2 regions of the Pseudoalteromonas sp. PAST1 genome follow, and region 2 is predicted to be linked to the other one. Evidence: predicted binding sites of a transcription regulator. Region 2 holds the regulator's gene; the other holds the start of a gene.
What was found. Region 2 encodes sigma-54, which starts transcription at its own class of promoters, with help from an activator protein. Its sites were predicted from a motif close to GTTGGCACGNNNNTNGNNT; they were not measured.
Positions count from the first base shown of each region.

Region 1: flgJ (flagellar assembly peptidoglycan hydrolase FlgJ) is a predicted target of sigma-54. The motif match lies at 2,014-2,032, and genes of this name have one in related genera.

Region 1 is NZ_JAKGBH010000010.1:107,294-111,991, forward strand. It holds gene flgK (flagellar hook-associated protein FlgK) at 1-994, opposite strand, end outside; gene flgJ (flagellar assembly peptidoglycan hydrolase FlgJ) at 1,008-1,976, opposite strand; gene L1272_RS07175 (flagellar basal body P-ring protein FlgI) at 2,170-3,264, opposite strand; gene flgH (flagellar basal body L-ring protein FlgH) at 3,277-3,960, opposite strand; gene flgG (flagellar basal-body rod protein FlgG) at 3,976-4,698, opposite strand, start outside.
Region 2 is NZ_JAKGBH010000022.1:13,663-18,360, reverse strand. It holds gene L1272_RS12230 (HPr family phosphocarrier protein) at 1-27, opposite strand, end outside; gene rapZ (RNase adapter RapZ) at 41-886, opposite strand; gene ptsN (PTS IIA-like nitrogen regulatory protein PtsN) at 887-1,339, opposite strand; gene hpf (ribosome hibernation promoting factor) at 1,343-1,630, opposite strand; gene L1272_RS12210 (RNA polymerase factor sigma-54) at 1,657-3,153, opposite strand; gene lptB (LPS export ABC transporter ATP-binding protein) at 3,260-3,985, opposite strand; gene lptA (lipopolysaccharide transport periplasmic protein LptA) at 3,982-4,503, opposite strand; gene lptC (LPS export ABC transporter periplasmic protein LptC) at 4,493-4,698, opposite strand, start outside.

The sequences.
Region 1 (4,698 bases), on a different contig from region 2:
GATAGCCAAACGCATCTACCGTTGGAATAGCAAAGATATCACCACCAATTTCACCATTGGCGTCCATACCTAAGCTATTTTGTTGGTTAAAGGCATCGGCTAACGCTAAGCCCATTTGACCAAGTTGATTTTGCGCTGGCACTAAAATATCGTCACGAAACGCCAGTAAGCCACCAATTTTGCCTTTCAATTTACTTACATCAACATCAAGCGGCACGGCTTTGCCACCGTTTACGTCAAGTTTTAATTCTTTAAAGTTCGGATCAGGGTCGCCACTGAATGAAAACAGGTTAAATGTGCCGCTTTGCATGACAAGTGCTTGACCTGAGCCTAAATAAACTTGTTTTTCGCCGTTGTTGCCATCGAGTGTTTCAATATCAATCAGCTCAGATAAGTCACGAATTGCTTTATCACGTTCGTTATACATACCACTCGACGATGACTCACGTTCAGTGCCATGAACAGATGCAATCTTGGTATTTAGTTCGCTGATGCTTTGAATTAAGTTATTTGCTTCATCAGAGAAGATTTCTAGCTGCTCATTTACCACGGCTTTTTGGTCAACCACAATGCTCGACAATCTGTCCATTTGATCAATTAAGTTTTGTGCATCCGTCATGACCAGTGAACGAGCTACTGTTGACGACGGTTGATTTAAGCTTTCTTGTACGTTGTTAAAAAACGAGTTGATACTGGTTGATAAGCTGTTTGACTCTTCAGAAAACAAGCTATCGACACGGCTTGCTTCAGTTACAAACTGATCAAAGAATGCCTTATTAGAGGTATCTCTATTTAATTGCTTTTGTGCAAATTCATTCAGTAAGCGATACGTTTCACCACGACCCACTTGATTATCGATCATGGTTGTGAACTCAGTACGCTCACGCACATAGCCCTCGGTATTAACGTTGGCGATGTTTTTACTGGTGGTTTGTAAAAGCTCAGAGTTAGCTCTTACACCGGCATTTGCTATGTCATATAAGCTAAATGACATGAGGGTCTACTCCTTAACGTACCAATGAAGCAGCGACGCTTTGAAGCTCAACGCGCTTCAATACCTGCTTAATTTTATCGGCATAATTTGGATCAGTTGCATAGCCTGCTTTTTGTAACGAATCTAAAAAGGCTGCAGGCTCTGCGGTATTATTAAGTGCTTCTTGATAACGTGGATTTTCATTTAAGAAATCCACAAAATCATTAACACTGTCTTTAATCGATTGATAAGAGCGAAAACTTGCTTGCTTTTTAACTGGCACGCCTTGTTCAAATTCAAGCGTGACTTTGCTTGCTTTATCGCCTTGCCAGCTCCTATCCGATTTAATGTTGAATAAGTTGTTACTACTGGTGCCATCAGCTTTACTGATGATGTGTTTACCCCACCCAGTCTCAAGCGCCGCTTGAGCAACCATTACAGCAGGGTTTAAACCAATTTTTTCAGCCGCATTTTTTGCATGTTCCCAAACAGAGCTAATGAAAGACTCTGCATCTTCAAAGCGGTTTTCTGTTTGCTCGTTCGCAGCTGTATCTGCAACAGCTTTTGGCTCAGCTTTAATCTTGTGACTGTCGCTCGTTGCACCGGTTGCGCGCTTATCACTGTCGAACTCAGCCGTCGTTCTAAGCACAGAACCTGGAGTAAACTGTTTACCATCTGGCGAGAGTTGTTGAACAATTAAGTCAGCTAGACCCAGCGAGCCGTTTGATGAAAGCTCAACCGATAACTGTTGGTCATGCATCTCTTCAAAAAACTTAACGCCGCTTGAATTAAATGGGCTATCTTTATCTTCAAACGCTTCATTTGCTTTACGCATGCTTTTCAGCAGCATTTGAGTGAAGATAGATTCAAATTGTGCCGCCGCTTTTTTCAGCGCCTCTTTTGACGCATCGCTAGAGGCATCACTTTTTAGAGCACTTTGACGTAACGAGTCTAAGTTGCCTAAATCAAAAAAGTTTTGCTTGTCGAGATGATTAGTATCCATCAGCTTTTTGACACAATAGTTAATAATGAAAATTAAAATGCAAAAATTGCGCCAATAAAAAGCTTTATAAATGAGTAGCTAATAACTGATACAGGAATGGAGTAACTTCAGGGCCAAGATTTTGGCTGATGTTTATACACTGAAGGATTAAAGGTTATAGAAACAAAAAACGCGCTCGAAAGCGCGTTTTAATTTAAATGATAACCAGTTGCCCGTTTATCGCCCCCGCTTCTTTTAAAGCTTCAAGGATTGCCATTAAATCACCCGGTGCGGCCCCGACCTCATTGATTGCGCGTACGAGATCATCAAGATTAACACCTGGATTAAATACAAAAGCACGTGAATCATCTTCGTTCACATCAATAATACTTTGATTGGTAACGGTAGTTTCACCATCACTTAAAGCATTTGGCTGTGACACATTTTGCTGCTCAGCAATCGTAACCGTTAAACCACCATGAGTTATTGCCGCAGGCTGTAGCTTCACATTTTTGCCAATCACAATTGTACCTGTGCGCGAGTTAACAATAATTTTTGCTGCTGTGTCTGCAGGCTTAAACTCTAAGTTTTCAAGGGTAGATAAATACGCAACACGTTGAGATGCATCTCGCGGTGCTAACACTCGCACTGACGCTGCATCAATTGCCTGAGCACTGTCAGGCCCCACCAAATCATTAATCGTTTGCTCTAGGCGCTTTGCTGTTGTGAAATCTGGGCGATTTAAATTAAAGGTAATGTAGTCACCTTGCATAAACGGGCTCTTAATAGCACGCTCTACAATGGCACCGTTTGGAATACGACCCACTGTGGGTGTATTAATAATTACACGGCTACCATCAGCCCCTTCCGCACCTAAACCACCTACAACTAAGCTACCTTGTGCAATAGCATAGGTATTGCCATCAACCCCTTTTAAAAAGGTTTGTAATAAGGTACCACCACGTAAACTACCCGCACTACCAATAGACGAAACCGTAATATCAATGGTTTGACCAGGCTTTCTGAATGCCGGTAACTCTGCATGCACAGCCACAGCGGCAACATTTTTAATCTTAGGTTTTAAGCTATCTGGTAAGGTGATACCAAAACCATTTAACATGGCTTTAAAGCTTTGTTGAGTAAATCGGCTTTGTTCGCCTGTGCCAGGCAAACCAACAACCAATCCATAACCCACTAATTGGTTAGAGCGTACGCCCTCAACCATAGATACATCTTTGACTCGCTCAGCCTGTGCAGAAAACTGCAGGCTAATTAAGCAAAGAGCGATGATGTATTTAAACCCATTCATGACTTTATTCCTCTAAAATGGGAAAAGCGAACTACTAAAGAAACGAGACAGCCAACCTGCACTTTGCGTTTCTTGAATTTGCCCTTTACCTGAGTATTGAATTCGCGCATTAGCAATACGATTGGAAGTTACTGTGTTATCTGCTTGCACATCTTCAGGACGAACTAAACCTTCTAGGCGAATAAATTCTTCACCAGTATTCAAAGTGAGCCATTTTTCACCACGAATAACCAAGTTCCCATTCGGTAAAACACGCATCACATTGACAGAAATATCACCAAATAAGCTATTTGATTGGTTAGACTTTGAATCGCCTTTAAACGATGCCCCTGAGCCAATACCAAACTGAATGCTGTCGCCACCAATGTTAACCGGGTTTCCGCCAAGCCCAATAACAGGGTCTAAACTAGCATCTGTTTCTTTGTCGGTTTCAGTTTTTGCCGCTTTAGTGGCTTGGGTAGACTCTTGCAATTTAACAGTGATGATATCGCCGGCGCGTAATGCCTTTTTATCTGAGTACAAGTCATTTGCCGAATAACTATCAAACAACGAACCTGTTGGTACCACTTGTTCAGTACTTGGTTCCGGATACATAGGCGCATAGTAAGGGTCATCCTGAACCACATGATGATTTTGCGTTGTCATACAACCACCCAGCATCAATGCTGCTGATGTGACTAAGATAATATTACGCATGCTGCCTCCTACCCATTAAAGTTGCTGATTGATGTAACTAAGCATTTCATCAACCGCTGAAATCACTTTTGAATTCATTTCATAAATTCGTTGCGTTTCAATCAAGTTAACAAGCTCTTCCGTTACATTCACGTTAGAGGTTTCAAGGGAACCTTGAACCACAGTGCCTAAACCATCGATACCAGGATTACCTTGCACAGGTGCGCCACTCACAGCGGTTTCTGTGTATAAGTTTTGCCCCATAGGCTCAAGACCCGATGGATTAATAAAATCACTAATGGTGAGCTGACCGATGACCACGTTCTCTGCTTGACCTGAAATACGCACTGATACTTCACCGTCTTGTGAAACAGTAATTGATTGTGCATCGTCCGGTACGTTCATTTCTGGCTGTAATGGAAAACCCGCGCCGGAAGTTACAATGCGACCATCTTCGTCAGTCGTGAATTGACCATTACGTGAATAGGCAATATTGCCATCTGGTAATTGCACTTCAAAAAAACCTGGGCCTGAGATCATCCAGTCCAATGAATTTTCAGTGGTAAGCATATTACCTTGTGAAAAGTTCTTTTGGTTAGCAACCACTTTGGCACCGGCACCAAGCATTAAGCCTGACGGCATTTCAGTGTCTTGCGACGAGCGGCCACCTGGCTGGTTAATGTTTTGATATAGTAAATCTTCAAATACGGCGCGGCTTTTTTTGTAGCCTACCGTGCTGGCATTCGCGAGATTATTTGA
Region 2 (4,698 bases):
AATTAAAAAGGTATCTTCAGCGTGCATTGTTGGTGCCTAGTTAGATATCTTGTTCGCGGTGGCGAATTTTTACATTAGCATGAGTTTTAGAAAAGCTTTCACCAATTGTTTGCGCTAAGTAAACAGAACGGTGTTGGCCTCCTGTACAACCAATTGCAATGGTTAGGTAACTGCGGTTATTGCGCTCTAGATGTGGCAACCAAGTCTGTACAAAGGTTTGAATCTGCCAAGTGAACTTTTGCACTATGCTGTGGCTAGCTAAATAATCCCTGACAGGCTGATCGAGACCGGTTAGTGGCTTCAAATCAGGTTCCCAGTGTGGGTTCGGTAAAAAGCGTGCATCAAAAACGTAGTCAGCTTCTTTTGGAATGCCATGCTTAAAACCAAACGACATAAACGTAATAATCAGTTTTTTATCTTTCTTACCTAAAATCTTTTCACGAATTGATTCTGCTAACTGATGAACACTCAAATCAGTGGTATCAATCATAAAGTCAGCGCGGGTGATCAGCACATCAAGCAGGATTTTTTCTTGTTTAATGGCAAGATCAAGCGGTAAAGAATCAATCGATAATGGATGCAAACGGCGAGTTTCAGAAAAACGCTTAATTAGGGTTTGATCATCACTATCTAGGTAGAATAGTGTTGGGTTTGCAAAACCTGGCAGGTACTCAAGAATATCATTAAACTCTTGCTGCTCTTTCGGTAAGTTACGTACGTCGATACTGACGGCAATTTTGTCATAATTATCAGAAACACTTCGCACGAGCGAAGGCAGTAGGTTGACAGGAATATTATCAACACAGTAGTAGCCTAAGTCTTCAAGAACTCGTAAAGCGACCGATTTCCCCGAGCCTGAGCGACCGCTGATAATTATTAATTCCATTTATGCCTCTGATGCAATTACTTGAAATAGTTGCTGATCGCTTGTAGCACTTCGCAACTGTTTACAAAAATCTTTATCTTTAAGTCTATCAGCAATTGTTGACAAGGTCTTCAAGTGCAACTGGCAATCGCCCTCTGGTACGATGAGTGCCACAAAAATATCAACGGGACGATTGTCTATCGCATCAAAATTGATGGGAGATTCACTGACAATAATAAATGCATGAGGTTCATCAGCACCACTCATTCGACCGTGGGGAATAGCTATTCCTCGGCCGATACCTGTACTACCTAACTTTTCCCTGTTCAGAAAAGCATCTAGGATATCTTGTTGAGATAAATGAGGAAACTGCTGGTGAGCTAACTCGCTAATATACTCAAGAATTCTTTTTTTGCTATTAAAAAGGACCGCAGCTTTGCTGCAGTCCTGATTAGTAAGTGAACTAAGTTTCATAATTTAATGTCGAGCTAATTTCTCTTTATGCTTAATGACTTGGCGATCAAGTTTATCGATCAATGAGTCAATTGCTGCGTACATATCTTGATGTTCTGTAGAAGCGAACAACTCGCCTCCGTTTACATGTAAAGTTGCTTCTGCTTTTTGGCTTAATTTTTCTACATCTAAAATGACATGAACATTATTAATATGATCAAAATGCCTTTCTAGTTTTGCGAACTTAGTGTTTACATAGTCTCTTAATGAATCAGTGACTTCTACGTGACGACCAGTTAAATTTAGTTGCATAAGCATTTTCCTTCTATGTAAAACGTCTAAATCAGACTTTTACGCTGATTAGACGGAGGTATTGCTAGAGACTCACGATATTTTGCAATTGTACGTCTAGCTACTTTAATTCCTTGCTCAGCCAATATATCTGCAATTTTGCTATCACTCAATGGTTTAACCGAGTTTTCTGCAGCAACTAACTTCTTGATTAAAGCGCGAATTGCTGTAGAAGAACACTCACCACCATTTTCGGTGCTGACATGGCTTGAGAAGAAATATTTCAACTCAAAAATTCCCCTTGGGGTATGCATATATTTTTGTGTTGTAACCCGAGAAATCGTCGATTCATGCATTTCGACCATTTCAGCGACATCGTTTAGCACCATTGGCTTCATTGCTTCTGGGCCATGTTCAAAGAAAGCTTGCTGTTGTTGCACGATACAGTTGGTCACTTTTAGTAAAGTATCGTTACGGCTTTCTAAGCTCTTAATAAACCACTTTGCTTCTTGTAAGTGAGAACGAATAAATTGGCTGTCGCTACTTGATTTAACAGAGCGAGACATCGCTGCATATTGGCTATTCACTCTAATTTTTGGCATACAATCTGGGTTTAACTCGACTACCCAGCGGCCTTTCACTTTTTTCACTGATACATCGGGTATGACGTACTCAGATTCTTCGCGTACTATGCTATCCGCAGGCTTAGGATTTAAGCTGTGAATGAGCGTCATCACTTCTTTAAGCTCGTTTTCTTTAAGCTTAGTCTTTTTCATTAAAGTGCGATAGTCGCGACTTGCTAATAATTCGATATGCTCAGATAAAACCATTTTAGTTTCAGCTAAATATGGCGTATTGGCATCGAATTGACGAAGTTGTATACACAGGCACTCTTGTAAACTTCGGGCGCCGATACCAACTGGATCGAATAACTGTATTCTTTTTAAGACAGCTTCAACTTCATCGAGTTCGATTTCTTCTTCATCATTATTTTGATTAAAGCTTTCGACAATATCTTCGCAGCTAACCGTTAAAATACCTGAGTCATCGATAGCTTCAACGATGGCAACGGCAATCGCTTCATCGGTAGGACTAAATGGTGTGAGCTGTAGTTGCCACATTAAATATTCTTGCAGTGTTTCTGTTGAAGCACCTTGGTAAATAGACTCGTCTTCAGGCATTGGCCCAGACGATGTTGATGGGGCGGCACTCATGTACTCATCCCACGTAACATCCATAGCTAAGTCATCGCTAACCGTATCCTTACTCAGAGCATCACTGCTTTCTTGCTCGAATTCGCTAGGTGCTTCGTCGGCAGACGCGCTGACTTGTACATCGTCAGACTCCGCTTTTTGCTCATTCTTACCGATGCTTTCTTCGTTGTAATCCGCTTCTTCCACTTCAAGCAGAGGATTACTATCAAGCGCTTCTTGAATTTCTTGCTGGAGATCCAATGTACTGAGCTGCAACAAGCGAATGGCTTGTTGCAGTTGTGGAGTCATTGTAAGTTGCTGGCCCATGCGCAGCTGTAATGATTGCCTCATGTATCCCTAACAATCCTTTTTAAGTTATCGGTAACGGTGAGGACACTGTTATCGATTTATTGTCATTGTATAAGTCTAGCAGATGCTCTAGTCGGTGGCGTAATGGTTACAGCCTGAATTGCTCGCCTAGATAAACATCACGTACAGTTTGGTCAGCTAATACGTGCTCAGGTGTGCCTGATGCAATTAGCTCCCCATGAGAAACAATGTAGGCTTTTTCACAAACATCAAGGGTTTCTCGAACATTATGGTCAGTAATAAGTACACCAATACCACGATTTTTTAGGTGCTCAATAATTTTCTTTATATCTAACACTGAAATAGGATCAACACCAGCAAAAGGCTCATCTAAAAGGATAAATTTAGGATTAGCGGCTAATGCACGTGCAATTTCAACGCGGCGTCGTTCACCACCTGACAGTGCCATACCTTGGCTATCGCGAATATGTTGAATGCTAAATTCATCTAATAAGTTGTTAAGCGTCTCTTCGCGCGTTGTTTTGTTAAGATCTTTGCGGGTCTCTAATATGGCCATCAAGTTTTGGTAAACTGTTAATTTTCGAAAAATAGACGACTCTTGTGGTAGATAACCAATACCTAAGCGCGCACGGCTGTGCATTGGCAAAAGCGTGATATCGTTATCATCGATGCTTATTTTTCCTTTGTCGCTTGGTACGAGGCCTACAATCATATAGAAGGTCGTTGTTTTACCAGCACCATTTGGCCCTAACAAGCCAACAATACTGCCCGCTTCAACTTCAAGACCGACATTTTTAACCACTTGGCGGCCTTTGTAGCTTTTAGCTAAAAGCTCTGCTTTTAATGTGCTCATGGTTGGCCTTTATCGTCTTTTTTATTTTCTACAGGCACTAAAATAGTGTGTACACGATCTGTTGAGTTTTCGTCTTTTTCTGCGCTGATCAGCTGTTGAGCCATATCATAGGTAATGCTTTTTGCCGTTACTTTTTGACCCGCTTGAGTGACTTCAGCTTCGCCATTGAGTGTTAAGAAGCGTTTCGCAACATCATAACGAACTTCTTCGGCGCTGGCGCTCATCACGGTACCATCAGCTTGCTTTTCTTCGAAGTAAGCTGGTTTGCCTGTAGCGATAATTAATTCGACTGTACCTTCGGTGTCACCGCCATGTGCCTCAAGTCGCTCTGCTGTAATGCGACGATCACCATGCACGATCTCTACGTTACCTTCGAATATGCCAACGCCATCTTTTAGTTTACCGACTTGGCGATCTGAGCTAATGCTAATTTGAGCGCCTGTTTGCTCGGCAGCTGCGCCCGAAAAGGCAATCAATAAGCTTGGGATCAGGAGTAATTTCTTCAGTTTATTGGTCATAGTATATGGTTCGTGTATGGTTAGTTAACTCAACAATTTCGGCTTTTAAATCGGCTTTTAAGCCTTTACCGGTAATTTTTAAATTCGGTCCTGTTAGTGTTACAGGTTGCTTTGAAAACATCGTCATTTTATCAATGTCGACATTAATATTTTCTGCTTTTATATCTTCGATCATACCGTTATGGGTTAAGTTTT